One region of the Arthrobacter sp. BG3 genome, then DNA from elsewhere that is predicted to be linked to it. Evidence: riboswitches for the same ligand, from Rfam matches in the RefSeq annotation. Region 1 holds a riboswitch; each other region holds the start of a gene.

Region 1 (10,049 bases):
GGCGTGGTGGACCAGGAACTGGTCGCCCTTTTCCGAGACGAAGAGTTCGACGTCGACGCCGCGCTGCGCCGCCGTCGTCACCGCATACAGCAGGGAATCATCCGGGACGAAGTACGGGCTGCAGATCGAGAGTTTGCGCTGCGCCGAGTAAATCAGCGTGTTGAAGAGCCGCAGGTTGTTTTCGGTGATGAATCCGGGGCCGCTGGGCACCACCTGCGCCGTGACGTTGCCGGCGTGCAGTTCAGGCCGGTGCGCGAGCTGGCCCTCGAGGGATTCGTCGGTCTCGCTGAGCCAGTCGGTGGCGAACACAACGTTGAGCGTGGTGACGATCGGCCCGCGGAGGCAGGCCATCAGCTCGACCCATTCGCGGCCGATCTTGCGGTGCCGCGGGTTGTTGTAGGAGGGCTCAATCAGGTTCTGCGAACCGGTGAAGGCGACCTCGCCGTCGATCACCATGATCTTGCGGTGGTTGCGCAGGTCCGGCCGGCGCCACTGCCCCTGCAGCGGGTTCAGCGGCAGCATGGGCCGCCAGTGGATCTTGCTGGCCTTGAGCCGGGCGATCAGCTTGCGGTAGCCCTTGATGCGCAGGGTCCCCAGATGGTCGAACAGGAGGCGGACTTCGACGCCGCGCTCGGCGGCCTCCTCCATCGCGGTCAGCAGATCGTCCGTGATGTGGTCCGAGCTCATGATGTAGAACTCGGCGTTGACGAACGACTCGGCTTCACGGACGGCGGCGGCCATCGCCTTGATCGAGTCCGGGTAGCCGGGCAGGAGCTCCACGTGGTTGCCGTCCACCATCGGCAGCGAGCCCAGGGTCTTGTTCAGTTCCCCGGCAGACAACACCCATTCCGGGCCCTCGTAGCGGCTCTCCAGCATCGCCAGGTCCGAGGTCCCGGCGCGGACCCGGATGTTCACCGCCTCCTGCTGCGCGCGGCGCTTGCGGGAGAGGCGGAAGTTGCCGAAGAGCAGGAAGAGGACCAGGCCCAAGGCCGGGACGAAGAAAATGATCAACAGCCAGGCCATGGCCGTGGTGGGACGGCGGTTTCCGGGGATGATGCCGAGGGCCAGCACCCGGATGGCGAGGTCGACCACGGTCAGAATCAGGATCAGCCAGGACGGAAGTGATTCCGCCAGCGAAAATGGCCACAGCACAGGCGAACCCCTCAAGCTCCAGACCCGCGGAACAGTTCCGGAACGGGCAACCGTCAAATCCTATCCCGTGGCACGCCGCACTAAGCTGAAGCCATGACTTCTCCTGCCGCCGTCCCCGCCCCCACCCCGGTGCTGGTCTTCCTGGATCCTGCCTTCGACGACGGCAGGCTGGCAGATGCCACCAAGCCCCAGCTGATGGCGACGGACCAGGGCGCCACCCGCGGCGACGGTGTCTTCGAGTCGCTGCTGGCGGTGGGCGGGCAGCCCCGCAAGCTCCAGGCGCACCTGAACCGGCTGGCCGGGTCCGCCCGGCTGCTGGAGCTGGGCATCCCGGCGGAGGACGTCTGGCGCCGGGCCATCGCCACGGCCATCAGCGAATACCGGCGCCAGCATGTGCCCGGCGGCGAGGCCACCGGGGACGACGAACTCGTCGTCAAGCTGCTCGTGACCCGCGGCGTCGAAGGTGCCCCCACGCCCACCTGCTGGGTCCAGGCCTCCGCCCCCGGCCCGGCCGGGCGGCGCCAACGTGAGACCGGGATCGACGTCATCCTGCTGGACCGCGGCTACGACAGCGAAGTCGGGGAGCGGGCACCGTGGCTGCTGATGGGCGCCAAGACCCTTTCCTATGCGGTCAACATGGCCGCGCTCCGGTACGCGCGCAGCCAGGGCGCCGACGACGTCATCTTCACCTCCGCGGACGGCCGGGTCCTGGAGGGTCCGACGTCGACCGTTCTGCTCGCGCACCTGGAAACCTCCGACGACGGGGCCGGCGGGGTCCGCACCGTCCGGCGGCTCATCACGCCGCAACTCGACAGCGGGATCCTGCCCGGCACCTCGCAGGGTGCCCTGTTCACCGCAGCCAAGGCCGCCGGCTGGGAGCTGGGCTACGGGCCGCTGGAGCCCCGTGACCTGTATGACGCCGACGCCGTTTGGCTGATCTCCAGCATCCGGCTGCTGGCGCCCGTCAACCACATCGACGGCAAGGAAATCGGCACCCCGGAACTGCGCCGCCAGCTCACCGCGGAACTCAACGCGCTCTACGCCACAATCGAGTAGCCTCCCCACCCCCACACAGCAACGCGGGGTCACTTAACGCCCGTCCCGCGGCCCCGGACGGGCGCTAAGTGACCCCGCGTTGGTGGGGCCCGTTACTTAACATGACGACGGCGGCTCTGCCGGCCGGCGCCGCAGGTGTTACGTTTTTGGTGAGTAATGAGACCCGGCGCCAAGCCCTGACTGGCCGGTCGGCAACCCTCCCTTTCGCGGCGGGGTGCCTCAGGTGAATACTCGGCATATCGACCATTCGAGCTGCAAGCGTGAAAGAAGGAGATCCGTCGTGCCTGACGCGTCCGCCCCCGCTGTCCCCAGTACAGCACCCGCCCCGTCCCCCGCAGTCCCCGGTGCCGCCGAGGAAAAACTGGCGTACAGACTCTTTACCGGCCCCGATGACCGGGCCTTCTGCGAGCGCGTCTCCGCCGCCCTCGCCGACGGCTACGTGCTGCACGGCAGCCCGGCCGCCACGTTCAACGGCAGCAGCGTCATCGTGGCCCAGGCCGTCGTGCTGCCGGCGGCGATCGCCAGCGCAGATGCCGCCGTCGCCAACGCCGTGGATGATCTTGACTTCGACGGCGAGGGCCACGCGTGAGCTACGCCGGTGACCTCAGCCCGCAGGAGGCCTGGGCCAAGCTCGCGGACGGAGCCATCCTGGTGGACGTCCGCACTGAGGGCGAATGGGCCCACATCGGCGTCCCGGACACGGCAGCCGCGGGTGGCAAGGGCACCGGCCCGCTTTTCATCCAGTGGAATCTTGCCGGCGGCATCCCCAATTCGGAGTTCGTTGAGCAGCTGAAGCAGCAGGCGGCCGGCGCTGACGGCGCCGAACTGGTGTTCCTGTGCCGGTCGGGCGCGCGGTCCATCGCCGCTGCGGTCGCCGCGACGGAGGCCGGTTTCGTCTCCTACAACGTCCTCGAGGGCTTTGAAGGCGATCCGGACCGCCACGGCGAACGCACGGTCAATGGCTGGAAGAACCGCGGCCTGCCCACCAACCTTGGAAAGCACTAAGTGACCTTCAACCCTGACGCCGCCGGCTGGAGCGCCGATACCCAGGCCGTCCGCGGCGGCCTCGACCGCACCGGCTTCCAGGAAACGTCCGAGCCGATCTTCCTGAACTCCGGCTTCGTCTACGAATCCGCGGCCGCCGCAGAGCGCGCCTTCACGGGCGAGGACGAACGCTTTGTGTACTCCCGCTACGGAAACCCCTCGGTGGCCACCTTCCAGGAGCGGCTCCGGCTGCTCGAAGGCACCGAGGCATGTTTTGCCACGGCCTCGGGCATGTCCGCGGTCTTCACCGCGCTCGGTGCCCTGCTGGCCGCCGGCGACCGGGTGGTCGCGGCCCGCTCGCTCTTCGGTTCCTGCTTCGTGATCCTCAACGAGATCCTCCCCCGCTGGGGTGTCGAGGCGGTCTTCGTGGACGGCCCGGACCTGGAGCAGTGGCGGTCTGCGCTCTCGCAGCCGACGACGGCGGTCTTCTTCGAGTCGCCGTCGAACCCGATGCAGGAAATCGTGGACATCGCGGCGGTCAGCGAACTCGCGCACGCGGCCGGGGCGACCGTCGTCGTCGACAATGTCTTTGCCACTCCCCTGCTGCAGCGCTGCGGGGACCTCGGCGCGGACGTGATCGTCTACTCCGGCACCAAGCACATCGACGGCCAGGGCCGGGTGCTGGGCGGCGCGATCCTGGGCACCAAGGAGTTCATCGGGGGCCCGGTCAAGCAGCTGATGCGCCACACCGGCCCGGCGCTCTCGGCGTTCAACGCGTGGGTGCTGACCAAGGGGCTGGAGACCATGGCCCTGCGGGTGAACCATTCGTCCGCCTCCGCGCTGCGGCTGGCCGAATGGCTCGAGGCGCAGCCGGCGGTCAGCTGGGTCAGGTACCCCCTGCTGCCGTCCCATCCGCAGTTCGAGCTGGCCGCCCGGCAGATGAAGGCCGGCGGCACCGTGCTGACCTTCGAGCTCTCCCCGTCCGCCGGGCGTTCGGCGAAGGAGGCCGCCTTTGTGCTGCTGGATGCGCTGCGGATCATCGACATCTCCAACAACCTGGGCGATTCGAAGTCCCTCATCACCCACCCCGCGACCACGACGCACCGCGCCATGGGGCCCGAAGGGCGCGCGGCGATCGGGCTGAGCGACGGCGTCGTGCGCCTCTCGGTGGGCCTTGAGGACCTCGGGGACCTGACCCGCGACCTCGCCCAGGCCCTCAAGCAGGTCTAGACACCCCCTGTCCAGGGTCCGGGCCGGCGCTGCCGGGCTACGCCCGGCTCCGGGCCGTCCCGCTGGTGGTCAGGCGGCCGCCCGGTGAACGGGGCGGGCTCAGCCGCGGCGGACCCGGCCGAGGGACGAGCCCTCGTCCGCCGGGCCGCCGATGGCGGCTCCCCGCATGGTCACTTCGACGGCCCGTTCGACGACGGCAGCCAGCCCGCCGGAGCGGAAAGGCTGGCGCTGCAGCTGCGAACCGGTGCCCTCCGCCAGGATCCGGCCGACGCCCGCGCGCACCATTTCCAGCTCGCCCTGCTCCTCGAGCACGGGGGCCACGAAGTCGACCAGCGCGTGGACCACCTCCGCGGCCGGGGCCGGGGTGAAGGTTCCGAAGTCCAGCAGCTGACCGCGCAGCCCGCAGTTGCTGGCCTGCCACGCGGCCATCCGCAGCAGCAGCGTCGGGACCGGGGCGGGATCCACGCCGTCGTTCCATTCCCGGGACGCCGACTCCACGAGGGCGCGCACCAGTACGGCGATCAGCGCCGCGTCCTCGGCCCGCAGGCAGACGTCGGCGACCCGGACCTCCACGGTGGGATGGTGCCGGCACAGCCGCGCGTCGAAATACACCATTCCCTCGTCCATCAGGACGCCGCTTTCCACCAGCCGGGTCACCACCCGCCGGTACACCGGCAGGCTGCCGAAAATCATCGTCGGCCCCGAGCCAGGCCAGCGGTTCCACGCCTGCGTCCGGTAGCTTTCGAACCCCGTCTCCGCACCGTTCCAGTAGGGGGAATTGGCGCTGAGCGCGATCAGCACCGCCAGCTTGTCGCGGATCCGGTCCATCACCGCCACACCCTCCTCCGGCGACTCCACGAAGGTGTGGACATGGAGTCCGCAGGTGAGCTGGTTCCGGACCGTGAGCCCGAAACGCCGCTGCATGGTCATATAGCGCTGCTTGGGTGTCAGGTGGGTGGCGGAGCCGTGGGGTGAGGTGGCCAGGGCGGCCACGCGGCCGCCGTGAACCCGTGCGGCCTGGTCGGCGAGGGCCCTGCCCTGATGCAGCTGGCGGAGCAGTCCGGTGTAGTCCCGGCACGGCCGGGTCTGGGTTTCAATCTGTTCCAGCTTGAGCTCGTAGCTGAAGTCTGCGTCCTCATGGGCCTGCGGTTGTCCCGGGTCGGCCAGGCCGGTGTCCGGCATCGGCGGGACCAGGCTGGGCAGCATCACATCGGCGAGGGCAAGCAGCATCCCCGTTTCGGGATCCACTATGAGCAGTTCTTCCTCCACGCCGAAGGTGCGCATGTTTCTATTGTGCGGCAGGATCCGCCGAAACGCTCAACAACGCGGGGTCACTCCGCGCCCATGGAGGCGCTCCGGACGGGCGTGATCTGACCCCGCGTTGCTTGGAGGTGCGCAGCGGGGTCAGTCCTGGAAGTACTCGATCTTCGCACCGATGGTGTTGAGCCGCTCGGCCAGGTCCTCGTAGCCGCGCTCGATCACGTAGATGTTGCGCAGTTCCGAGACACCCCGGGCAGCCAGCATCGCCAGCAGCAGGCAGGCCGCGGGGCGCAGTGCCGGCGGGCAGCCAACCTCGGCCGCGCGCCACCTGGTGGGCCCGTTGACGTAGATCCGGTGCGGGTCGAGCAGTTGCACCTGGGCGCCGAGCTTGTTCAGCTCGGTCAGGTAGATCGCGCGGTTGTCGTAAACCCAGTCGTGGATCAGCGTCTGGCCCTGGGCGTTCGCGGCGATGACCGCGAAGAAGGGCAGGTTGTCGATGTTCAGCCCGGGAAAGGGCATGGGGTGGATCTTGTCCTCGGGGGCGCGCAGTTCCGAGGGCTTGGTGGTGACGTCCACCAGCCGGGTGCGCCCGTTGCGGGCCAGGTACTCGCCGGACACTTCGAGCCGCTGGCCCATCTGTTCCAGCGTCGCGAGCTCGATTTCCATGAACTCGATCGGGACGCGGCGGATCGTGACTTCCGAGTTCGTGACGATCCCGGCGGTGATCAGGCTCATCGCCTCGATCGGGTCTTCGGAGGGGAAGTACTCGATGTCGACGTCGACCGAGGGCCGGCCGGTGATCTTCAGGGTTGTGGTGCCCACGCCCTGGATCCCGACGCCGAGCATCTGCAGGTAGAAGCAGAGGTCCTGCACCATGTAGTTGGGGCTGGCGTTGCGGATGATCGTGGTTCCGCTGCGGTGGGCGGCGGCCATGATGGCGTTTTCAGTGACGGTGTCGCCGCGTTCGCTGAGCACGAAGGAGCGGTCGTGCCCGTCCGACGGCGGCGCCTGCACCGCGTAGAAACCGGACTTGGCGTCGACGCTGAGGCCGAACTGCCGCAGCGCCTGCATGTGCGGCTGCACGGTGCGGGTGCCGAGGTCGCAGCCGCCCGCGTAGGGCAAGCGGTATTCGCTGGATTCGTCCAGGAGCGGGCCGAGCAGCATGATGACGCTGCGGGTACGGCGGGCGGCCTCGACGTCCATCGAGTCGAGGTCCAGCACGGCCGGGCGGCGGATCTGCAGGTCGTTGGCGTTGAGCCAGCTGCACTCCACGCCGATGCTGGTCAGGACCTCGACGATCCGGTTGACCTCTTCGATCCGGGCCAGCCGGCGCAGTGTCGTCGTGCCGCGGTTGATCAAGCTGGCGCACAGCAGGGCGACGCCGGCGTTCTTGCTGCTGTTGACGTCGACGGATCCGGACAGGGTGCGGCCGCCCTCCACCCGGAGGTGCGTCATGGCCGGCCGGCCCACCTTGACGATGCTCCGGCCGAAGATGGTCTCAAGCCGCTGGATCATTTTCAGGCTGAGGTTCTGCTTCCCCTGTTCCATCCGGGCGATGGCGCTCTGGCTGGTTCCGAGCTCGGCCGCGAGCTGCCCCTGGGTCCAGCCTTTCTGGCGGCGGGCGTCGCGGAGGAGGGCGCCAACGTGTTCAGCAGTCTCTTGAGTCATCCCAAGAAAATATCACGCATGATTTATTAATGCCGGGCATTTGGGACGGAATGCCGCGAACCTCACACGGCTACCCGTCCGGTGCGATAACGGGCGTTACTGCCGCGCGAGGAAGACCATGTTCCAGGTTCCCGCGGCCAGGGCAGAGGCGACGGCCGCGCCGGCAATCAGCAGTCCGCCCGCGAACACCCAGGCATCCAGGCCGCTGAAGACGGATTTCCGGGCCCAGGTCCGTTGCGCGCCGCCGAAGCCCCGGGCCTCCATGGTGACGGCGAGCCGGGAGGCGCGCCGGACGGCCTGCACCAGCAGCCCGAAGCTCTGCCCCAGGGTGGCGCGGAGCCGCTGCAGCGGGTTCCCGTGCGAGCCCACGCCGCGGGCGCGGCGTGCCATGCCGATGGTCTGCCATTCTTCCGCCATCAGTCCCACCAGCCGCATCGCGGCAAGCGTCCCGAGGACAAAGCGGTGCGGCAGTTTCGCCTTCTGCGCGAGGGCGTCCGCCAGATCGGTGGGGTCGGTGCAGCTCATCAGCAGCACGGCCGGCAGCGCGATGGCCAGGCCGCGGAGCATGAAACCCAGCCCGAGCTCGAGGGATCCTTCGCTGATGGACCAGATCCTGGCATCGAGCAGGATGTTTCCGCTGTCGGGTGCCAGGATCGTGGTGCTCCAGCCGCCCAGCGCCGCGGCCAGGATCAGCGGCCAGCCCCGCTGCCAGAGCACTCCCGGGGTCAGCCCGGCCAGCGGAAGGAGGGCCAGTTCGAAGCCGAGCGCCACCGAGGCGGACACCCAGTCGATGGACAGCGCCAGGACCATCGTGATGAGCATAACCGCGGCGAACTTCGCCAGCGGGTTGGCCCGGGCCAGCAGGGCATGGTTGCCGCGCAGGGTCAGTTCCTGCCTCATGGCGCTGCGACCTTCCCCGGTTCCCGGGATTCGGGGGCACCGAGGCTCAGCTCGGTGCCGCCCAGGACCTCACTGAATTCGGCATCGTGCGTCACGGACACGACGGCGGTGCCGTCGTCGAGGAGTTCGGAGAGGAAGGAGGCGAGTTCGGCCCAGGTGTTGGCGTCCTGTCCGAAGGTCGGTTCGTCCAGGACGAGCACCTGGGGATGGGCGGCGAGCACGGTGGCCACGGACAGGCGCCGTTTCTCACCGCCGGAGAGGGTGTAGGGATTGGCGTCCACCAGCTCCGTGAGCCGAAGCCGCTGCAGGAGTTCGTCCACCCGGTCCTCGCCGCGGCCCAGGTGCCGGGGCCCGAACATCAGCTCATCGAGCACGCGTCCGGTGACAAACTGGTGCTCGGGCTCCTGGAAGACGGTGCCAATCCGGGCGATCAGCTGCTGCGCCTTCCACCGGTAGGGGTCGATCCCCGCGCCGGCACTGAGCGGCAACGTGGCGGAGACCGTGCCGGAGACCGGGGCGAGCAGGCCCGCGAGGGTCAGGGCGAAAGTGGACTTGCCGGAGCCGTTGGGACCCGTGATGGTCAGCGCTTCGCCGGCCCGGACCTGGGCCGTGATGCCGGACTGCACGGGCACCGGCGGGATCGGGCGGAAGCCTCCGCGGAGCCCGGCCCGCCGCGGCCGTTCGCGCGACACGGCCAGGTCCTCCGCGGCGAGCAGCAACTGCCGCGCCGCGTGGGCGGCAGCGGTGTGCCCGGCCGCGCCGGCGGCGGCGCCCGCTGCACCCCGGGGCCGGGTCGGCGGCACGTAACCCGGGACCCAGACGCCGGCCGCGGTGAGCATGTCCCGTGCCTGGGCCAGGACCTCGTCCGGGCGCCCGTCGATCAGCACGGCGGAGTCCGTGGCGGATCCGGGCTGCAGCACCACGATCCGGTCCACCAGGTCCTTCCAGACGGAGACCCGGTGCTCCACCACCACCAGGGTGGCCCCGGTTTTGTCCAGGCAGCGGCCGACGGCGTCGCGGACTTCCAGGACACCGGCGGGATCCAGGTTCGCGGTGGGTTCATCGAGCAGGATCAGGCCGGGGCGCATCGCCAGGATGCCGGCGAGGGCCAGGCGCTGCTTCTGCCCGCCGGAGAGTGCCGACGTCGGATGGTCCAGCGGCAGCCGGCCCAGCCCGACGTCGTCAAGTGCTTCCGCCACCCGCCGCCAGATCTCGGCCGGCGGAACGGACAGGTTTTCGGCGCCGAAGGCGACGTCGTCGCCCAGGCGCGAGAGCACCACCTGGGTCTCCGGGTCCTGCTGCATGAGTCCTGCCCGGCCGCGCTGGGCCCGGGGCGGGGCGCCGTCGATCAGCAGGCGGCCGGTCTCGTCCGCATCCTCGGCATCCGCAGCGGCACGGCCTGCAGCACCGCCGGAAGCACGCTCGGCGCCACCGGCGGAGCTGTCGCCGAGTACCCCGGCCAGGGCGTGGAGCAGCGTTGATTTGCCGGCGCCGGAGGGACCCAGCAGGAGCACCCGCTCACCGGGCCGGATATCCAGGTCCAGGCCGCTGACGGCGGGCCGGGGCCGGCCGGCGTGCCGCCAGCCCCAGCCCCGCGCGGTGACCGTGGCCGGGCGGCACCCGCTGCCGGCGGACGTGCTGGAGGCGGACATCAGGAGAAGACAGGCTCCGTGGCCGCCTTGCGGGAGGCAAAGGAACTCAGCACACCGGTCCTGGCCAGGCCCCGGGTGGCGAGCCAGGACAGTCCGCCGGCGATCACGGCGCCGGAGATGGCCGTGAAGATGATGTAGGCCAGCTTG
Region 2 (10,049 bases), 1.6 Mb from region 1:
CCGGGGCCGGAAACCAGCGGTGCGCGCAGCGACGCCACCACAAACTCCTGCGGCAGCACGTCCGCCAGGCTCAGGAGATCCTCTTCGTTGGCGCCATAGCCGTGCAACAGGAGCAGCAGCGGCTTGCCGCCGCGCTCCTCCTCGGGCTTGGACCATAAAACAACGGGGGCGGGGAAGGCGGCGTGAGTCATGGCTCCATTCTTACAGTTACCCGGAAGTAACAACCTACGGTGGCGTAGCTTTGCACGAAGAGTGCACGATATGAAGGTGAGCGAAACAGAAGCCATGGAGAATGCGCCGGAGAACGCCGTCACCCACCCCTGGACCCGCTATGTGGCCATGGGGGACTCCTTCACGGAGGGCATCGGTGACCCCGAGCCTGCGAGTCCTGGCGGCCACCGTGGCTGGGCGGACCGGGTGGCCGAGGAGCTCAGCCGCGGCCACGAGGACTTTGCCTACGCCAACCTCGCCGTCCGGGGCCGCCTCCTGCAGCAGATCGTGGACCAGCAGCTGGCCCACTGCCTGTCCCTCCGGCCCGACCTCGTGACGCTGTCGGCCGGCGGAAACGACCTGATCCGCCCCGGCGGGGATCCGGATGCCCTGGCCGAAAAACTGGACTCGGTGGTGCAGATCCTCACTCTGGCCGGCGCCACGGTGGTCCTCTTCAACGGCCCCGACACCGGCTCGTCCGTGCTGGGCCGGGTGCGCAGCAAGGTGGCCATCTACAACGAGAACCTCCGCACCGTCGCGGCACGCCACGACGCCGTCATTGCGGACATGTGGTCCCTGCGGCAGCTGAACGATCCGCAGATGTGGGATGCGGACCGGCTGCACTTCTCGCCGCTGGGCCACCACACCATCGCGGCCATGGTCCTGGACTCCCTCAACGTCGAGCACACCCTGGAACCCCTCTCCCCCAAACCCCTGCCGCAGCGCAGCTGGCGCCAGGCGCGGTCCGGCGATCTGGTGTGGGCGCGCGAATACTTCGTGCCGTGGGTGGTCCGCCGGCTACGGAACCGGTCCTCCGGCGACGGCGTCACGGCCAAGCGTCCCCTCCCGGGGCCGGTCTTCGGCCCCGGGATGCCGCTGGGCTCGGGCGAGGGGCCGCCCGGCGCCGAAGAGCCCGTGCGCCCCTGAACGTCCTCACCGGGCCGCCCGGACCCAGGGCACGTGTCCCGGGGGTGCACGGTGGGGACGCCACGGAACAGGGCACGACGGGCGGGGTGCGGGCGTTAAGCTGGGAGGACACTTCCTGAGAGGCACGGTACCGTGAACAGTCTGTTCTTTTGGATCATCGTTTTGTCATTCCTGATCCCGATGGCGATGCGCTACTACAAGAAGTCGGTGCGCGGGCGGAACCAGAACCAAGGCGGCGTCCCGGACCAGTTCGGACAGTTCCCCGGCAACCCTCCCGGCGGCGGGGCCGGATACCCGGGCCAGCAGAACAAGCAGCCGCGCGACGGGTTCACCCAGCGGGACTATTACGGGGCATTCGGCGAGCTGGGGGCGCCCCAGCAGCCCGCGCCGCCGGCGAACCAGCCGTACCCGGGCCAGCCGTACCCGGGCCAGTCGTACCCCGGCCAGCAGCCCCCGGTCCCTTACGAAGACAGTCCGGGATACCCCGGCAACCGGCCCCAGGCTTTCCAGCCGCAGGCCGCACAGCAGCCCTCTGCCCCGGCGGTGCCCCCGCCGCCGTCGGCCCCGCAGGGCTTCCGTGCACGCAAGCTCGCGGAACTGGACCAGCGGTACAGCGACGGCGAGCTCACCATGGAGAATTACATGGCCCAGCGCGCGGAGATCATGAAGGGCTAACTCCCCCAAACCACCGCCACCACAAACAACGCGGGGTCACGTACCGCCCATAATCCGGTCACGGATGGGCTGTAAGTGACCCCGCGTTGTTTGTTGGGCGGGCGGGGTTGTGGGGGTCAGTCGACCTGGGGGAAGCCGAGGTCGATCACCGAGGTGGACGGATCCGGCCAGCGGGTGGTGACGACCTTGCCGCGGGTGTAGAAGCGGATGCTCTCGGGGCCGTACATGTGGGTGTCGCCGAAGAGCGAGTTCTTCCAGCCGCCGAAGGAGAAGCTCCCCACCGGAACCGGGATCGGCACGTTGACGCCCACCATGCCGGCCTCGACGTCGAACTCAAACTGCCGTGCGGCGCCGCCGTCGCGGGTAAAGATCGCCACGCCGTTGCCGAACTCGTTGTCGTTGACGAGCCTGACGGCGTCGGCGTAGGTTTCGACGCGGACCACGGAGAGGACCGGGCCGAAGATCTCGTCGTCGTAGACCTTCATGCCGGGCTTGACGTGGTCAACCAGGCTGACGCCGATGAAGAAGCCGTTGGAATCGAACTTCTGCTCCCGGCCGTCCACCACCACGGTGGCCCCCTCGCTGGCCGCGCCGGCGACATAGGAGGCGACCTTGTCCCGGTGCGCGGCGGTGATGAGCGGGCCCATCTGGGATGAGGGGTCCGTGCCGGGGCCGATCTTCAGGGTCCCCATCCGGGTGGTGATAGCGCCGACGAGTTCATCGGCGATGTTCCCGACCGCGACCAGGACGCTGACGGCCATGCAGCGCTCGCCGGCGGATCCGTAGGCGGCGGAGACAGCCGCGTCGGCGGCCATGTTCAGGTCCGCGTCCGGCAGGACCACCATGTGGTTCTTGGCGCCGCCCAGGGCCTGGACGCGCTTGCCGTGGTCGGCGGCGCGCTTGTAGATGGACTGGGCAATCGGCGTCGAACCGACGAAGCTGATGGCCTTGACGTCCGGGTGTTCCAGGAGCACGTCGACGGCTTCCTTGTCACCATGGACGACGTTGAGGACACCGGCGGGGAGGCCAGCCTCGGCGAAGACCTGGGCGATGAAGACGGCCGAGGACGGGTCCTTTTCGCTCGGCTTGAGCAGCACGGTGTTGCCGCAGGCCAGGGCGCTGCCGATCATCCACAGCGGCACCATGGCCGGGAAGTTGAACGGCGTGATGCAGGCGACCACCCCGACCGGCTGGCGCACCGAGTGGACGTCGACGCCGCCGGCCACCTGCTCGGAGCGCTCACCCTTGAGGGCGTGGGACAGGCCGGTGGCGAATTCGATATTCTCCAGGCCGCGGGTGATCTCGCCCTCGGCGTCGGAGAGGACCTTGCCGTGTTCGCTGGTCAGCAGGGCGGCCAGCTCGGGCCGGCGCTGCAGCAGCAGTTCGCGGACCTTGAAGAAAATGTTGGTGCGCTTGCCGAGGCTGGTGGCGCGCCAGCCGGGCAGGGCCGCGCGGGCGGCACGGATGGCCTCCTCGACACGGTCGGCGGAGGCGAGGGCAACTTCCTTTTCCTGCTCGCCGGTGGCCGGGTTGAAGACGGGGCCGTAGCGCTCGGCGTCGGAAATCAGGGCGCCGTTGATGAAGTGCGGGATGCGTTCCATGGGGGGTTCTCTTTCGTGGGGAGCTGTTGTGGGCAGCGGTGCGCGGCGTTTGCCTGCGCAGGGCCGTTGCGTGGCTGCGTTTGCCCGGCCGCGTTGGCTGGGAGGTGCCTACTTGCCGGTGTCCAGGGTGCCGTCGACCAGCTTGACGATCGCGGAGCAGTCCATGCCGGCGTTGCCGGAGTCGATGAGGCGCTGGAAGAGCTGCTGGACGTGCTCGCCGATTTCCAGCGGGGTGCCGGTGTCGCGTGCCGCGCTGATGGCGAGTCCGATGTCCTTGTTGGCCAGCTCGGTGGTGAAGGTCGGGGCGAAGTCGTTGTTGGAGGCCGCGGTGGGGACCACGCCGGCTACCGGGTACCAGGTGCGCAGCGCCCAGCTGTCGCCGGAGGAGACGGATGCGATGTCCCAGAAGACCTGCTTGTCCAACCCGAGCCGGTCCGCGAGGACGGCGCCTTCCGCGGTGGAGGCCAGGTTGATGAAAAGCATGAGGTTGTTGCAGATCTTTGCGGCCTGGCCGGTGGTGGCGCCGCCAGTGGGGATGATGTTGGCGGCCATCGGCTTGATGTACTCGGTGGCCTCGGCCACGGCGCCGGCTTCGCCGCCGATCATAAAGGTCAAGGTGGCGGCCTTCGCGCCGCTCATGCCGCCCGAGACCGGGGCGTCGACAAAGCGGAAGCCGGCGGCAGCCGCGGCGTCGTGTAGGGCCTGGGCGGAGGCGATGTCGATCGTGGAGGAGTCCACCAGCAGGGTCCGGGTGTCCGCGTGGGCCAGGACGCCGTCCTCGCCAAGGTAAACAGCGCGGGCGTGCTCGCCCTTGGGGAGCATGGTGAAGACGACGTCCGCACCGTCGACGGCGTCGGCGATGCTTGCTGCAGGCTTTACTCCGCCTGCTTCCGCGGCGGCGACGGCCTCGGCGTTGAGGTCGAACCCGCGGACATCGTGGCCGGATTTGGCGAGATTCACAGACATGGACCCGCCCATGTTCCCCAGTCCGATCCAAGCGATAACTGCCATGGCGTAAGCTCCTTTGCTTTGCTGCGCGTAGTGCTGTGGGTGCTGCTTTGCGGCGGCTTGTGTGCTGCCTGTGGTCCGGCCGTTCCGCCGGACTCTCCGGGTCAAGCATCACACCCTGCTACAGTGCAATCAAGGGAAAAAACTACAGATGGTATGTGCATGGATGCACATACCTGATTTCAGAGGAGTCATTGTGGACTTGCGGCGGCTTCCGAGTCCGGACGACCTGCTCATCCTGCTGACCGTGGCCCGGCTGGGCAGGTTCAATGCGGTGGCGGAAGCCCTCGGCACGACCCACACCACCATCTCCCGCCGGATCCTGGCGCTGGACAAACAGCTGGGCGGCCGGACGCTGGAACGGAGCCCGCACGGCTGGGAGCTGACGGACCTTGGCAACGAGGCCGTGGCAGCCGCCGAAGCGATCGAGGGCACCCTCGGGGCACTCACGAACCGGATCGCCCGGTCCGAAGATGTGCTGTCGGGGCTGGTCCGGATCAGCACCCCCGACGGCTTCGGCGCCGAGTTCGTCGCCCCGGCGCTGGTCCGGCTGCAGCGGGGCCACCCGCTGCTGAACGTTGAAATGCTCAGCGCCACCCGCAAGGTCAGCCAGAACCGGTCCGGGGTTGATCTCGAGGTGGTGGTGGGCAATCTGGACGTTAGCAACGCGCAGACCATCTTCCTGTCCAACTACTTCCTCCGGCTGTACGCCAGTCCGCAGTACGCCCGGGAGCATGGCCTGCCGGCGACGCTCGACGACGTCCGGCAGCACGGTTTTGTCTCTTACGTGGAGTCCGCACTGCAGGTCGCCGAGCTCGGCCACCGCTCCACCCAGCTTCCCGTCCCCCGCTCCAGCTTCCAGGCCACGAGCATCTTTGCCCAGCTCGAGGCTGTCCGGCGGGGTGCAGGGATCGGCCTGCTGCCCAACTTCCTGGCCGTCGGCGACCCCAATTTCGTGCCCGTGCTGCCGGACGACTTCCAGCGGCAGCTCCCGATCTGGGCGGCGGCACGCGCCGAATCGCTGCGTTCGGCCCCGGTGCAGGCGGTGCTCGGGGCGGTCCGGACGGAGATCTCCGAACGCCAGGATGTCCTCGCGGGCTGAGCCGAACACGCCGGCTGGGCCGTCCCGCCGGGATGGGCCGTCCCGCCGGGCTGGGCCGTCCCGCCGGGCTGGGCCACCCTAACAGCGACAGCCCGGGTCCCCGCACTGCAGGGACCCGGGCTGTCGCTCATCCGCTAATGATTCGTAGCGGGTGGATATTGCCAGTTACTTCTTGACTGCTATTTCTTGACTGCTACCTTGCTTGCGGCAAGGAGGTCGGCGGTGCCCTGGGCGTCGGCGGCGTCGACGTCGTGCAGCGAGACTCCGCGGGTTTCCTTGAGGAAGAACACGGCCACCATCGTGACCAGGCAGGCGCCGAGCAGGTAGATCGCCACCGGGGTGGAGGATTTGAACTGGCTCAGCAGGGCGACGGCGATGATCGGGGCCAGCGAGCCGGCGACGATCGAGGTGACCTGGTAGCCCAGGGAGACGCCGGAGTAGCGCATCCGGGTGGGGAACATTTCAGCCATGATGGCCGGCTGGCCGGCGTACATCAGGGCGTGGAAGAGCAGGCCGATGGTGACGGCGGCCAGGATGATGAAATCGTTCCCGGTGTCCATCATCGGGAACGCGAAGAAGCCCCAAGTGGCGCCCAGGACGGCACCGGCCATATAGACGGGCTTGCGGCCGAAGTGGTCGGACATGCGGCCGACCATCGGCACCACGCAGAAGTGGATGAAGTGCGCGATGAGCAGCAGGAGCAGGATCCGTGAGGTGTCGGTGTGGACCACTGTCTTGAGGTAGGTGATGGAGAACGTGACCACGAGGTAGTAAAGGATGTTCTCCGCGAAGCGCAGGCCCATGGCGGTGAAGACACCGCGGGGGTAGCGGCGGAAAACTTCCTTGACGCCGTAGCCCTTGTGGCCGGCGTCGACCTCTTTGCGGGCCTCCAGGAAGATGGGGGCGTCGCTGACCTTGGTGCGGATGTAGTAGCCCACGAGTACGATCACGGCGGAGAGCCAGAACGCCACACGCCAGCCCCAGGACAGGAAGTCCGCGGAGGAAAGCAGCGCGGAGAGGCCGAACAGCACCGCGGTGGCCAGGAGGTTGCCCAGCGGTACGGCCGACTGCGGCCAGCTGGCCCAGAAGCCGCGGGACTTGTTGGGGCTGTGCTCGGCGACGAGCAGGACGGCGCCGCCCCATTCACCGCCGACGGCGAAGCCCTGGGCGAAGCGCAGGAAGACCAGCAGCGCCGGAGCCCAGTAACCGATCTGCGCGAAGGTGGGCAGGCAGCCCATGAGGAAGGTGGAAACGCCGACCAGGATGATGCTCAGCTGCAGCAGCTGCTTGCGGCCGAACTTGTCGCCGAAGTGGCCAAAGACGATGCCGCCGATCGGGCGGGCGATGAAGCCAACAGCGTAGGTGAGGAAGGCGGCGAGGATGCCGTCCAGCTCGGTCCCCGAATTGGGGAAGAAGGCCTTGCCGAAAACAAGGGTGGCCGCGGAGGCATAGAGGAAGAACTCATACCATTCGACGACGGTGCCGGCCATGGAGGCCGCAACTACCTTCTTCAGGCCGGACGATTTGACGTCCGGCTCTTCTGCGCGCCTCGCGGCCGCGTTTTCCGTACTCATTGTGACTCCTTCGGTGTCTCCGTCGACACCCTATGGACCATTCGGGAGGAGGGCGCCTGTGATGTAAGACACGCGGCACCATTACCCACGAGTATGGTCCCATCCGGAGCGGGCCTCAACGGCCATTAGTGCAGGGGGCATCTGCAAAAATGCACACGGGACGCCGTTTCAGGCCGCAGGACTAGCCGAAGAAGTGCTGCCGGAGCTGGTCGTTGAGCTGGCCGATCTCGGTCAGGAAGCCGTCGTGCCCGATCGGCGCCTGGATGGTGTGCACCGCAACCTCGCCCGGCAGGGCATCGGCGAGCGCGTGGGACTGGGCCGGGAAGTACAGCCGGTCCGAGTCGACGGCCGCCACCAGGAACGCCGCGGTGGCCGGAGCCAGGGCCTCTGTGAGGGCGCCGCGGCCCCGGCAGATGTCGTGGCTCATGAGCGCCTCGGTGATGGCGATGTAGCTGTTGGCGTCGAAGCGGCGGACCAGTTTGTTGCCCTGGTGGTCGAGGTAGCTCTCCACCTGGTAGCGGCCGCGCCCGGCGAGGGATCCGGCTTCCAGCGGGGCCTCGGAGGCCTGGGCGTTCCGGCCGAAGCGTCCGTCTAGCTCTGCCGCCGAGCGGTAGGTGATGTGCGCTATCCGCCGGGCCAGGGCCAGCCCGGCTTCCGGTTCGGGTCCGCCGTAGTAGTCCCCGCCGTTGAAGTTCGGGTCCTGCCGGATGGCCAGCGTCTGGGCCTGGGCGAAGGCAATCTGTTCGGCGGTGCTGCTGGCTCCGACCGAAATCACGGCGCAGCGCTGGACCCGTTCCGGGTAGCTGACGGCCCATTCCAGGGCACGCGCCCCACCCAGGGACCCCCCCAGCACGGCGTACCAGCTGCGGACGCCCAGGGCGTCCGCCAGTCGTGCTTCGGCTTCGGTCGTGTCCCGGAGCGTGACAAGCGGGAACCGTGAGCCCCAGGGCTTTCCGTCCGGCGCCGTCGACGAGGGGCCCGTGGAGCCGTAGCAGCCGCCAAGGATATTGATCGAGACGACGAAGTACTTGTCCGTGTCCACCGGCGCGCCGGGACCGGCGAGCTGCTCCCACCAGCCCGGCTCCTCGGTGGCGCCCCGCGTGACGTGGGTATCCCCCGTCAGCGCGTGCTCGATCAGCACGGCGTTGGAGCGGTCCGCGTTGAGCGTCCCCCACGTCTCGTAGCCGAGGGTGACGTCAGGCAGCCGGGCGCCGGACTCGAGCTCCAGGTCGCCGATCCGGAGGTACCGGACCGTACCATCCGGGACAGTGCCGCCCGGGTCAGCGGCGTCCGGACCACCTGGGGCGGAGGCATCGGCGTGGGAGGTTTTGCTTACAGGTGCACCCTGGCGGGTGACGGCAATCGTCATCTGAGGACCTAACTTCGCGCTTGCCCGCCGACAGCTGACCGGCAGGCCAGGTCTTCACCCGGGGCACCCCGCCGCAAAAGGAGGGTTGCCGGCCAGCAAGCCGGGGCTGTCGCTGGCACTCATGACCTTCACTGAGTGTACGAAATGCGGCGCCCCGGTGGCGAAGATTGTGACGCCCGTATGACTCCCCGGGTCAAACCAGCGCGCCGGCCCCGACACCCCGGCGCCCGGCAGTGCGGCCGGGGGCGCCGGGCGTCGGGGCGCTCAGGCGGTCTTGGCCGCGCGGAATCCGGCGTCAAGGTCGGCGAGGATGTCGTCGATGTGCTCCAGGCCCACCGAGAGCCGCACCAGGCCGGGATTCACGCCGGCAACGGCCTGCTGCTCCGGGGAGAGCTGGCTGTGCGTGGTCGACGCCGGGTGGATGACGAGGGAGCGCACGTCGCCGATGTTCGCCACGTGCGAGTGCAGCTCGAGGGCGTCAACGAAGCGCTTTCCGGCCTCGGCTCCGCCGGCGAGATTGAAGGACACGACGGCGCCGGTCCCCTTCGGGCCGTACTTGCGGCCGCGCTCGTACCAGGGGCTGGAGGGCAGCCCCGCGTAGGCGACGGATTCGACGTCGTCCCTCGCCTCGAGCCATTCGGCCACCCTGATGGCGTTGGCGACGTGCCGCTCCATGCGCAGGCTCAGGGTCTCGATGCCCTGGGCGATGAGGAAGGCGTTGAACGGGGACACCGCCGAGCCGAGGTCACGCAGCAACTGGACGCGCGCCTTGAGGATGTAGGAGAGGTTGGCGCCGAGGGCACCGTCCGCGCCGAGGTCCCGGGCGTACACCAGGCCGTTGTAGGTGGGGTCCGGGGTGTTGAAGCCGGGGAAACGCTCCGGGTCCTTGCCGAAGTCGAAGTTGCCGGAGTCCACGATCACGCCCGCGATCGCGGCGCCGTGGCCGCCAAGGTACTTGGTGGCGGAGTGCACCACGATGTCCGCACCCCACTCGATCGGCCGGATCAGGAAGGGGGTGGAGAGGGTGTTGTCCACGATCAGCGGGACGCCGGCCTCGTGCGCAACCTGCGAGATGCCCTCGATGTCCAGCACGTCCTGGCGGGGGTTGGAGACCACTTCGCCGAAGAACAGCTTGGTGTTCGGCTGCACGGCGTCACGCCACTGGGCCAGGTTGTCCGGGTCCTCCACGAAGGTGACGGTGATGCCGAACTTCTTTAGGGTGTGCGCGAGCAGGTTGTAGGTGCCGCCGTAGAGGCTGGGGCTGGCCACCACGTGGTCACCGGCCTCGGCGACGTTGAGGATCGCGAAGGTCTCCGCGGCCTGGCCGGAGCTCAGCAGCAGCGCCGCGAGTCCGCCCTCCAGGCTGGCCACCCGCTGTTCGACGGCGTCCTGGGTGGGGTTGCCGATCCGGGTGTAGATGGGAGCCAGTTCGGCAAGGGCGAAGCGGTTGGCGGCGCTTTCCGCGCTGGGGAAGACGAACGACGTCGTCTGGTAGATCGGCAGCGAGCGGGCGCCGGTGGCGCTGTCCGGCTCCTGGCCGGCATGGATCTGGCGGGTTTCGAAAGACCAGGCATTGGACATCT
Region 3 (10,049 bases), 730 kb from region 1:
CTTCTCGAGTGCCAGCACGTAGTTCTTGGCGTTCTCCGGGAGGTCTTCCAGGGTGCGGGCACCGGTGATGTCCTCAGTCCAGCCTTCGAAGTACTCGAAGATCGGCTTGGCGTGGTGGAACTCGGTCTGCGTCATCGGCATTTCGTCGTGCCGGACGCCATCAACGTCGTAGGCCACGCAGACCGGGATCTGCTCGATGCCCGTGAGCACGTCCAGCTTGGTGACGAAGTAGTCGGTGAAGCCGTTGACGCGGGAGGCGTGGCGCGCCAGCACGGCGTCGTACCAGCCGCAGCGGCGCGGCCGGCCGGTGTTGACGCCGAACTCCCCGCCGGTCTTCTGCAGGTACATGCCCATCTCATCGAACAGTTCCGTGGGGAACGGTCCTGCGCCTACACGGGTGGTGTAGGCCTTGATGATGCCGATGGAGCGCGAGATCCGGGTGGGGCCGATGCCCGAGCCCACGGAGGCGCCGCCGGCGGTCGGGTTCGAGGAGGTCACGAAGGGGTAGGTGCCGTGGTCAACGTCGAGGAACGTGGCCTGGCCGCCCTCCATGAGGACCACCTTGCCCTCGTCCAGGGCGGTGTTCAGGACAAAAGTGCTGTCGATGACCAGCGGGCGGAGGCGCTCGGCGAAGGACAGGAAGTACTCCACGATCTCGTCCACCTCGATGTCCCGGCGGTTGTAGACCTTCACCAGCAGTTCGTTCTTCTGGCGCAGCGAGCCTTCGACCTTCTGGCGCAGGATGGAGGCGTCAAAGACGTCCTGGACCCGGATGCCGAGGCGGGCCACCTTGTCCATGTAGGCCGGGCCGATCCCGCGGCCGGTGGTGCCGATGGCGCGGCTGCCGAGGAACCGCTCGGTGACCTTGTCCAGGACCTGGTGGTAGGGCGCCACGAGGTGGGCGTTGGCGGAGACCCGCAGCTTGGAGGTGTCGGCGCCGCGGGCTTCCAGGCCGTCGATCTCCTGGAACAGCGCCTCGAGGTTCACCACGCAGCCGTTGCCGATAATCGGAACCGCGTTGGGGCTCAGGATGCCGGCCGGAAGGAGCTTGAGCTCATACTTCTCACCGCCTACGACGACGGTGTGCCCGGCATTGTTGCCGCCGTTGGGCTTGACGACGTAGTCGACTCGGCCACCAAGCAGGTCAGTGGCCTTACCTTTGCCTTCGTCGCCCCATTGGGCTCCGACGATCACGATTGCTGGCATGGGATCCTCCCCCATTCGTTCGGGCCAAAGTCCGTGTGATTCACCAGGGTGGTCACCGGAGCTCAGCGCCGTTCATGAGAACGCCCCGGATCTACCGCTGTGCTCTTACCATCAACGCCAGAGTCCGGGGCTCTTACCACCCAAGTTTAGCCGATCGCGGTGGCGTCGACTCATTTGACCATCCAATGGACTTCCCGCCGGCTGCGCGGGGACCTGGCGGGGGCGGCTGGGCCGGGAGGAGGCGGGGCGGCTGGGCCGGGACCCGGTGTCCAGCACGCGGAACTTCGCCGGATGGGCTTGCGCGGGGGCGCCCGGTCGAATTAGGTGGGAGGTGACCATCCCGAGCGGCCGAGGGACCTGGACCGTTGACGCCGCAGCAACCCTGCCCGTACGCAGCACTGTGACGGCCAAGGTGCTACCGCCAGGACCGATGGAAAGGAAGCGCCCCCATGCAGCAGAACACCGACCATATCCGCGCCACCCATGCAGGCTCATTGCCCCGCACCCCCGAGCTCATCGCGGCGAACGAGGCCAAGGAAACAGAAGGCATCACCCCCGAGTTCCTGGACCTGCTGGAAACGTCCGTGGTGGACATCGTCCGGCGCCAGAAAGACCTCGGCATTGATATCCCCAACGACGGCGAATATGGGCACACGATGTCCAGCTCGGTGGACTATGGCGCCTGGTGGAACTACTCCTTCAGCCGGCTCGGCGGCCTCGAGCCGACGGATGTGGACCGCTGGGCTGACGCTGCAGTGCACCGCTCCACACCCGGCAACATCGTGCTGACCTCCTTCCCGGACCGGCGCGACCGGCAGAAGTTCAACGAGGCCTACAACGACCCGTCCTCCGGAATCCTGGCGCACCGCAAAAGTGTCACCCAGCCGAAAATCGCCGGCCCGCTGAGCTACACCGGGCAGGACCTTGTGGGCTCGGACATCGCCAACCTCAGGACCGGCCTGGCCGCCGCCGGCCTGGCCGAGGGCTTCGTCGCCTCGCTGTCCCCGGGCTCCTGCGCCCGCGTCGCCAACGAGTACTACAAGACGGATGAGGAACTCCTCTACGCCTGCGCCGACGCCATGCGGGAGGAGTACAAGGCCATCATCGACGCCGGGCTCACGGTCCAGCTGGACGATCCGTCGCTGGCCGAAAGCTGGGACCAGATCAACCCGGAACCGAGCCTGGCCGACTATCTCAAATTCATCCAGCTCAGGGTTGAGGCGACCAACTGGGCGCTCCGCGACCTGCCGCAGGACCAGATCCGGCTGCACGTCTGCTGGGGTTCCTGGCACGGCCCGCACACCACGGACATCCCGTTCGCGGACATTGTCGGTTCCGTCCTGCAGATCAATGCGGGCGGCTACTCCTTCGAGGCCGCCAACGTCCGCCACGAGCATGAATGGCGCGTCTGGGAGGACACCAAGCTCCCCGACGGAAAAGTCATCATCCCCGGCGTCGTTTCCCACGCCACCAACGTCGTCGAGCACCCGGACCTGGTGGCTGACCGGATCGTACGCTTCGCCGAACTGGTGGGCCGGGAAAATGTGATTGCATCCACAGATTGCGGTCTGGGCGGCCGGGTGCACCCCCAAATTGCCTTTGCCAAGCTGGAATCCTTGGGAGAGGGCGCCCGCCGCGCCACCGCGCGGCTCTGGTAGCGGCCGCTCCGCGGGAACGGCATTTCGCGGGGCTTGATAGACTAGTAAGGATCGACCAGGAATCGGTCCACACCACATTTTCAAACCACACCGTACTTAACGTGCCCCGGTGCTCGGCGTGCCCACGTACGGTCTGGCAGCTTCACCAAAACCCGCAGGAGACTCAGCAATATATGACAGCCTTGGCCACTGAAAATTCCCGCGAACAGCTTCTGAGCCGCCGCTACGAACCTAGCGTCGCGGCCGTCAACGAGCTGTGCGACACGCTGCAGGCAACCAAAGCTGGCATGAATGTCCCGTATGTAGACCCGATGCACGACGTTGACGAGTGCCGCATCATCAGCCTCTTCTCCAACATCGGAACCGAGGACGAGTCAGGTTTCATCACCGCCGGCGACGAAGAAGCCGCCACCCGCCTGCTCGGCGTCCAGTGGAAGCTGGGCCTGCGCCCGGAGTTCGTGATGCCGTGGAACGTGCACCCCTGGTACGTCCCGGGCGAGCCGAACGGCAAGTTCACGCCGGACCAGATTTCCGCCGGCCTGAAGCCGCTGCTGAAGTTTCTCGCCGTCGTGCCCCGCGCCTCAGTGATCGTGGCCCACGGAACCGAAGCCAACCGCCTCGCTAACCTGCTCCTCAAGACCGAGGTGCCGATGATCTGGCGCCGCGGCCTCAAGACCTACAAGGTCCGCTCGCTCAGCGGCCGCGCCTTCGCCGGCACCCCTGCCCGCCAGGAGCAGTACCTCGAAGAAATGGGCACCGTCTACGCGGACGCCATGGCGCGCACCGGTCTGGCCAAGACCAGCTAGTCCGCACCCACCCGCGTCGACGACGGCGGGCGCCCACCTTCCGGTGGACGCCCGCCGTCGCACTTTAACCAGCAACGCGGGGTCACTTACGGTCCATCCCAGGGTGTGGAATGGACCGTAAGTGACCCCGCGTTGTGGTTGGTTAGCGGTTCTCGGCTTCGATGGCTGCCTTGGCGGCGGGATCGGAGTCCTTGAGGAACTTCTCGATCCGCTCCGGTTCCTCGGCCTCGCTGATGGCCGCGGAGGCGCGGCCCAGTGAATACAGGGCGCGCAGGAAGCCGCGGTTGGGTTCGTGCTCCCACGGGATGGGCCCGAAGCCGCGCCAGCCGTTGCGGCGCAGCGAGTCCAGGCCGCGGTGGTAGCCGACGCGGGAGTAGGCGTAGGAGTCGATGGTCCGGCCCTCTTTCCACGCTTCCTCGGCCAGCACGGCCCAGAGCAGCGAGGAGGTCGGGTTCTTTTCCACTAGGTCCAGGGCTTCCTGGCCCGCGTCCAGTGCTGCGTAGACCTCGGTCTCGGCAGGCAGGAGCGTGGGCTCAGGGCCCATCAGGTTCTTGCGGAACTCGTCCGACATCCTTAGAACGTCTTGCCGGTGGAGCCGAGCTGCTGGGCAGCCTCGACGACGCGGGCCGCGAGGCCGGCTTCGGCGGAGGCGCCCCAGACGCGGGGATCGTAGAGCTTCTTGTTGCCGACTTCGCCGTCGACCTTCAGCACGCCGTCGTAGTTGCGGAACATGTGGTCCACCACCGGGCGGGTGTAGGCGTACTGGGTGTCAGTGTCGATGTTCATCTTGATCACGCCGTAGGAGACCGCGTCGGCGATCTCCTTTTCGGACGAGCCGGAGCCGCCGTGGAAGACCAGGTCGAACGGGTTGGCCTTGCCGATCTTGGCGCCGACCTGCTCCTGGATGTCCTTGAGGATCTCCGGGCGGAGCTTGACGCCGCCGGGCTTGTAGACGCCGTGCACGTTGCCGAAGGTCAGCGCCGTGATGTAGCGGCCGTTCTCGCCGGAGCCGAGGGCTTCGATGGTGGCCAGGGCGTCCTCGACGGTCGTGTACAGCTTCTCGTTGATGGCGTTCTCGACGCCGTCTTCCTCGCCGCCGACGGTGCCGATCTCGACCTCGAGGATCATCCGGGCGGCAGCGGTGCGCTCCAGCAGTTCCCGGGCGATCCGCAGGTTCTCCGGCAGGGTCTCGGCGGAACCGTCCCACATGTGGGAGTTGAAGAGCGGGTTGCGGCCGGCCTTGACCTCGGCCTCGGAGGCTGCCAGCAGCGGCAGGACGAAGCCCTCGAGCTTGTCCTTCGGGCAGTGGTCCGTGTGCAGGGCGACGTTGACGCCGTAGTTCTTGGCGACTTCGCGGGCGAACGCGGCGAAGCCGAGAGAGCCGGCAACCATGTCCTTGGTGGAGGCGCCGGACCAGTAGGCGGCGCCGCCGGTGGAGACCTGGACGATGCCGTCGGATTCGGCTTCGGCGAAGCCGCGCAGGGCTGCGTTAAGGGTCTGGGAGGAGGTGACGTTCACGGCGGGGAACGCGAAGCCGCCCGTCTTAGCGCGGTCGATCATCTCGGAGTAGATCTCTGGGGTTGCAATGGGCATGCTGACTCCTAAAGTGAGTTTCGTCTGCGGGCTGGGCTCACCCTGGAGTGAACCTCGTCGGCTAGGAACCATCCTAGCCATTACTGCGCCGGGGGCAGTGTTTCCGGTCACTCGCGCCTGTAATATCCGGCTTCGCCCGGGTTCCCGGCAGGTTCCGCCGCGGTTCCCGGCGGGATCGCGCAGGCAAGGCCGCGGACGCGCTAACCCGGGAGCTGGCTGAAGACGTGCCGGCGGATCCAGGCGTGCATCGCGATGGCCGCGGCCGAGGCGGCGTTGATCGACCGGGTGGAGCCGAACTGCTCGATCGACAAGGTGTCCACCGCCGCTTCGTGGACCTCGGGGGACAGCCCCGGGCCCTCCTGGCCGAACACCAGCACGCAGTCCCTGGGCAGTTCGTAGGTCTCCAGCGGCACGGAGTCCGGGAAGATGTCGATCCCGATGATCGCGAGTCCCTCCCCCTGCGCCCAGGCCACGAAGTCCGCGACGGTGGGGTGGTGGCGGATGTGCTGGTAGCGGTCGGTGACCATGGCCCCGCGGCGGTTCCACCGGCGTCGTCCGATGATGTGGACTTCCTTGGCGAGGAACGCGTTGGCGGTGCGCACGACGGTGCCGATGTTCATGTCGTGCTGCCAGTTTTCAATCGCGATGTGGAAGTTGTGGCGCCTGGAGTCGAGGTCCGCCACGATCGCCTCGTGCTTCCAGTACCGGTATTTGTCGACCACGTTGCGCCGGTCGCCGTCCGCCAGGAGGTCCGGATCCCAGTGCTCCCCCTGCGGCAGTTCGCCTTCCCAGGGCCCGACGCCGACCTCCGCCTTGGGCTCCGCATCGGCCTCCGTCCCGGCAGCTGCCCCGGCCGCCGTCCCCACCTCTTTTGCGGTCAGGCTGCCGGAAAGGGTTTCGCTGGGTATCTCGGGTTCAGTCACGCCTCAACATTAGACTGGGACTGGCATCGGCACATTATCGGCGGAGGACAGCATGGCGGAGCAGCAGGAAGACCACAGGGACAACGCGGACCAAGTGCGTTCAACAAAATCCGTGTACCGCAGCGGCCAGGAGATTGAGTGCTGGCTGACTGACATGGATGGTGTCCTGGTCCACGAAAACCAGCCCATCCCGGGCGCCGCTGAACTCATCCAGCGCTGGGTGGACACCTCCAAGCGCTTCCTCGTCCTGACCAACAACTCCATCTTCACGCCGCGGGACCTCGCCGCACGGCTGAAGAGCTCGGGCCTGGAAATTCCCGAGGAGAATATCTGGACCTCGGCCCTGGCCACCGCGCAGTTCCTCAAGGACCAGGTCCGCGGCTCGGATTCGGGCAACCGCGCCTACACGATCGGCGAGGCGGGCCTCACGACGGCGCTGCACGAGGCCGGCTTTATCCTCACCGACCAGGATCCGGACTTTGTGGTGCTCGGCGAGACCCGGACCTACTCCTTTGAAGCGATCACCATGGCCATCCGGCTGATCCTGGGCGGCGCGAGGTTCATCGCGACCAACCCGGACGCCACCGGGCCCTCGAAGGACGGGCCGATGCCTGCCACCGGCGCCATCGCGGCGCTCATCACGAAGGCGACCGGGCGGGAGCCCTACATTGTGGGCAAGCCGAACCCGATGATGTTCCGCTCGGCCATGAACCAGATCGACGCGCATTCGGAAACCACCGCCATGATCGGTGACCGGATGGACACCGACATCATCGCCGGCATGGAAGCGGGGCTGCACACGGTGCTGGTGCTCAGCGGCATCACCCATAAGGACGACATCGCCGCGTACCCGTTCCGGCCCAACCAGATCCTGAACTCCGTAGCGGACCTGAAGAACCAGATCTAGGACCGCGCATCAGATGGCGGTTTTTTTGCCTCCGCCGGAGGGCAGCGGGAAGAGTTCGTCCTCGAGTTCCTCGATGATCGGCCGGTAGACGAAGGGACTCCAGCCCGGGCTGGCGTGTGCCGGCCGGGCGCCGTCGGTCCGCAGGGAGTCCGAGGCCATGTTGTCCTTGAAGGTCAGCGACCAGGAGTCCCGGGCGCTCTCGTAGTCCACGGTCCGGTCGCGGGGGTTGCCGATGAAGGCCATCCGGGTCCCGCCCAGCTTTCCCGCGAAACGGGTGGCGTCGAAGTGGTAGATGTAGGCGGACTCGGACTGGATCAGCACGCTGGAGGGGGCGATCGGCGAGAGCTGTTCCATCGTCTGGTCCAGGACCTGACCCCAGCTGCGCTCGTCCTTGTTCAGCATCCGCTCGCCCAGTTCGTAGCCGCCGCGCAGCACCGAGGGGAACCGGAAGCCGCTCTCGTACAGGAACACCACCCCTTCAAACCAGCTTTGGTCCAGCACGTCGTGCTTGCTGTAGGGGCTGGAATCCAGCAGGATGAAGGCCACCTCAATGCCGTGGAGCTCCCGGAGCCGGGCGGCGGCCTGGGTTGCCACCATTCCGCCGAAGCTGTGGCCATAGAAGTAGAACTTGGTGAGCTGGTGGGCCCGCGCGTGCTCCACGATGGCGATCACGATCTGGTCGATGTCGATGCCCACGTTGGAGTATCCGACGGCGGCGAGCTGGCCGCGCTTGTTCAGCGCCCCTCGCAGCGCGTTCAGGATCCACTGGGCCTCCTCCCAGCTCGTCTTGTAGCCGGGAAAGAGGAACCAGCTGGCGTTGGGGAAGTACTTCTCGGCCGTCTGGTCCGGCACCGTGAGGATCTTGTGGACGCGTCGTTCGGCCTGCACTCGCCGGGTGAACAGCATGTCGGCCGCCAGCACCGAGGCGGCACCGGCGCCGGCCAGGAAACCCCGCCGGGAGAATCTCTTCAGTTCCGCGGCATGGCGAAGCACCCGGGCGTCGGCCTTGCGGGCCCCGCCCGCGTCCTCAACTTCCGGCTCATGCGGCACATCTCTACCGTAGCCACGGAGGAACACGGATAAGAAACGACGCCGGATAACAGCTCGGCCACAGCCTGGCGGCCGGGCGTGGGCCTACACCGGTTCCGGTTCCCGGTCCGCTTCGGGGCGGCTGATGGTGCGGACGTTTGCGCGCTTGATGCTGCTGTCGCCGGCTGCGGGGCGGCTGATTTCCAGGTCGCGCGGGACTGTATTGATGCCGACCTGGCGGCGGCTGATTTCCAGGCCGATTTCGTCATAGGTCGCGAGGAGCTGGGAGCGGGCCATGTCCGCCGGGTTGTCCAGCAGCCCGAAGACGGAGTCACTGGCGGCCAGCAGTTCGTCGTCGGAGTAAACGTTCAGCGGCCGCGTTCCTAAGGCGTCAATGGATGCGGTGAACTCCGCCGACAGATCCAGGGACGGCAGCGCGGCGGCGATGTTTTCCACGAACGGGTTCAGTTCCAGGGAGACGCCGGCCGAGCTGGGCAGGGCGCCGGCCGTTTCGACGAGTGCCGCGGCGCCCTCGATGGCGTTGAGGTCGTTGCGGAGGCCTGCGAGAGCGGCGGATTCCACGAAGATCGCGCGGCCGAGATTCACCCGGATGTGCGAGGTGATGCCCAGCCGGCGGACGCGGGAGACCAGCTGCATCAGGGCCGGGCGGGAGAGCTGCGTCAGGCTTCCCCGAAGGTCGATCCGGACGACATCCGAGGCGATGTCCAGCTTAACTTGAGCGTTCAACGAGTTGTCCATAGGTACTCCAAAAAAGGGTGTCTATGGCCGACGGCTCAACCTCATTCAGGTTATAGGCCGCCGAAGGTGCACACAAGTCATATGGCGCTACCGGTTCAGCCCGCTGCTCTCCGGCCGGGTTCCTCGAAATGGGTGCGGGTCGCGGTGCCGCCCACGGACTGGACCAGGGACGCGGCGATGTCACGCAGCTTGACGTTGCCGTTGCTGGACGCGTCGGTGAGGATCCTGACCGCTGTCTCCTGGTCACAGCGGTTCTGCGCCATGACAATCCCGATCGCCATGTCGATCACGGTGCGGGATTCGAGGGTGGCGCGGAGGTTGGTGGCACTGTCGGTGTGCAGGGAGAAGCGCACGGCCAGGCGCAGCGCCTGGGAGATCTCCCGGGTGTAGCCGCGCGCCCGGGCGGCAACATCGCCGTCGAACTTGTGCGGCATGTCCGAATACAGGTTCAGTGCCGCCTGGGCCTCGCCCTGCAGATGGAACGGCACGGAGAGGACCGAGCGGAGGCCGTGCGAAGCGACGGCACTGGCGTAGTCCGGCCCCCAGCGGTCCTCATCAAAAAGGTCCGGGACGTAGACTTCGCGTTCCTCCTGCGCCGCCGTCAGGCACGGTCCCTGCGAGAGCCGGTACTGGATCTCATCCACCTCGCGGGCGGAGTCGCTGCTCCAGCCGATGGTCGCGGCCTTGCGGTCCCGCAGCAGCGTGATGCCGCACAGGGCGTCGTCGCCGGCCCCCGCCACCTGGTGGGCGGAAAACCGCGCGAGTTCATTGAGGAAGTCCTCGAAATCGGCGCTGTCCAGGATCAGGTTCTGGATCTGGTCAACGGTGCTGAGGGGTTCGAGGATCTCTTCGGGCAGGAGCATGGCGCGTGGTCTCCGGGGGTCTGGTGGCTACTAGAAAATGATAATTCACGCCCAATCCACCGTCCACACGCGTCCGCTGGGGGACGAACGGCCTAGCTGAGGCCGAGTTCGTCCTTGCCGAAGGCGAAGAGGTAGGGAACCCCGGCCTCAGCCTCGATCTTTTCCTTGGCGCCGGTGTCGCGGTCCACAATCACCGCGACGGCGACGACGTTGCCGCCGGCCCTGCGGACGCCTTCGACGGCGGTCAGCGCGGAGCCGCCGGTCGTGGATGTGTCTTCAAGCACCAGCACCTTGCGGCCCTCGAC

The links. Region 1 has a riboswitch for S-adenosylmethionine ahead of AC1MFL_RS10570 (DUF1737 domain-containing protein). Riboswitches for the same ligand answer to the same signal wherever they lie in the genome.
Region 2: it holds a riboswitch for S-adenosylmethionine, as region 1 does, so the genes downstream of both, metX (homoserine O-acetyltransferase MetX) here and AC1MFL_RS10570 (DUF1737 domain-containing protein) in region 1, are expected to answer to the same signal.
Region 3: it holds a riboswitch for S-adenosylmethionine, as region 1 does, so the genes downstream of both, AC1MFL_RS07205 (cobalamin-independent methionine synthase II family protein) here and AC1MFL_RS10570 (DUF1737 domain-containing protein) in region 1, are expected to answer to the same signal.

Annotation. Positions count from the first base shown of each region.
Region 1 covers NZ_CM155270.1:2,372,913-2,382,961, reverse strand. The annotation lists gene cls (cardiolipin synthase) at 1-1,152, opposite strand, end outside; gene AC1MFL_RS10575 (aminodeoxychorismate lyase) at 1,246-2,208, shown strand; SAM riboswitch class IV at 2,361-2,475, shown strand; gene AC1MFL_RS10570 (DUF1737 domain-containing protein) at 2,489-2,797, shown strand; gene AC1MFL_RS10565 (rhodanese-like domain-containing protein) at 2,794-3,213, shown strand; gene AC1MFL_RS10560 (O-succinylhomoserine sulfhydrylase) at 3,214-4,422, shown strand; gene AC1MFL_RS10555 (glutamate--cysteine ligase 2) at 4,522-5,706, opposite strand; gene AC1MFL_RS10550 (UDP-N-acetylglucosamine 1-carboxyvinyltransferase) at 5,827-7,350, opposite strand; gene AC1MFL_RS10545 (energy-coupling factor transporter transmembrane component T family protein) at 7,447-8,250, opposite strand; gene AC1MFL_RS10540 (ABC transporter ATP-binding protein) at 8,247-9,902, opposite strand; gene AC1MFL_RS10535 (ECF transporter S component) at 9,902-10,049, opposite strand, start outside.
Region 2 covers NZ_CM155270.1:741,850-751,898, forward strand. The annotation lists gene AC1MFL_RS03385 (alpha/beta hydrolase) at 1-191, opposite strand, end outside; gene AC1MFL_RS03390 (SGNH/GDSL hydrolase family protein) at 262-1,137, shown strand; gene AC1MFL_RS03395 (hypothetical protein) at 1,270-1,812, shown strand; gene AC1MFL_RS03400 (CoA-acylating methylmalonate-semialdehyde dehydrogenase) at 1,929-3,413, opposite strand; gene mmsB (3-hydroxyisobutyrate dehydrogenase) at 3,522-4,424, opposite strand; gene AC1MFL_RS03410 (LysR family transcriptional regulator) at 4,624-5,523, shown strand; gene AC1MFL_RS03415 (MFS transporter) at 5,703-7,097, opposite strand; gene metX (homoserine O-acetyltransferase MetX) at 7,279-8,466, opposite strand; SAM riboswitch class IV at 8,478-8,593, opposite strand; gene AC1MFL_RS03425 (bifunctional o-acetylhomoserine/o-acetylserine sulfhydrylase) at 8,731-10,047, opposite strand.
Region 3 covers NZ_CM155270.1:1,638,567-1,648,615, forward strand. The annotation lists gene AC1MFL_RS07200 (adenylosuccinate synthase) at 1-1,206, opposite strand, end outside; SAM riboswitch class I at 1,539-1,643, shown strand; gene AC1MFL_RS07205 (cobalamin-independent methionine synthase II family protein) at 1,656-2,864, shown strand; gene AC1MFL_RS07210 (uracil-DNA glycosylase family protein) at 3,038-3,670, shown strand; gene AC1MFL_RS07215 (DUF3151 domain-containing protein) at 3,813-4,241, opposite strand; gene fbaA (class II fructose-bisphosphate aldolase) at 4,244-5,263, opposite strand; gene AC1MFL_RS07225 (TrmH family RNA methyltransferase) at 5,464-6,129, opposite strand; gene AC1MFL_RS07230 (HAD-IIA family hydrolase) at 6,239-7,093, shown strand; gene AC1MFL_RS07235 (thioesterase domain-containing protein) at 7,103-8,143, opposite strand; gene AC1MFL_RS07240 (hypothetical protein) at 8,228-8,869, opposite strand; gene AC1MFL_RS07245 (GAF and ANTAR domain-containing protein) at 8,977-9,744, opposite strand; gene pyrE (orotate phosphoribosyltransferase) at 9,837-10,049, opposite strand, start outside.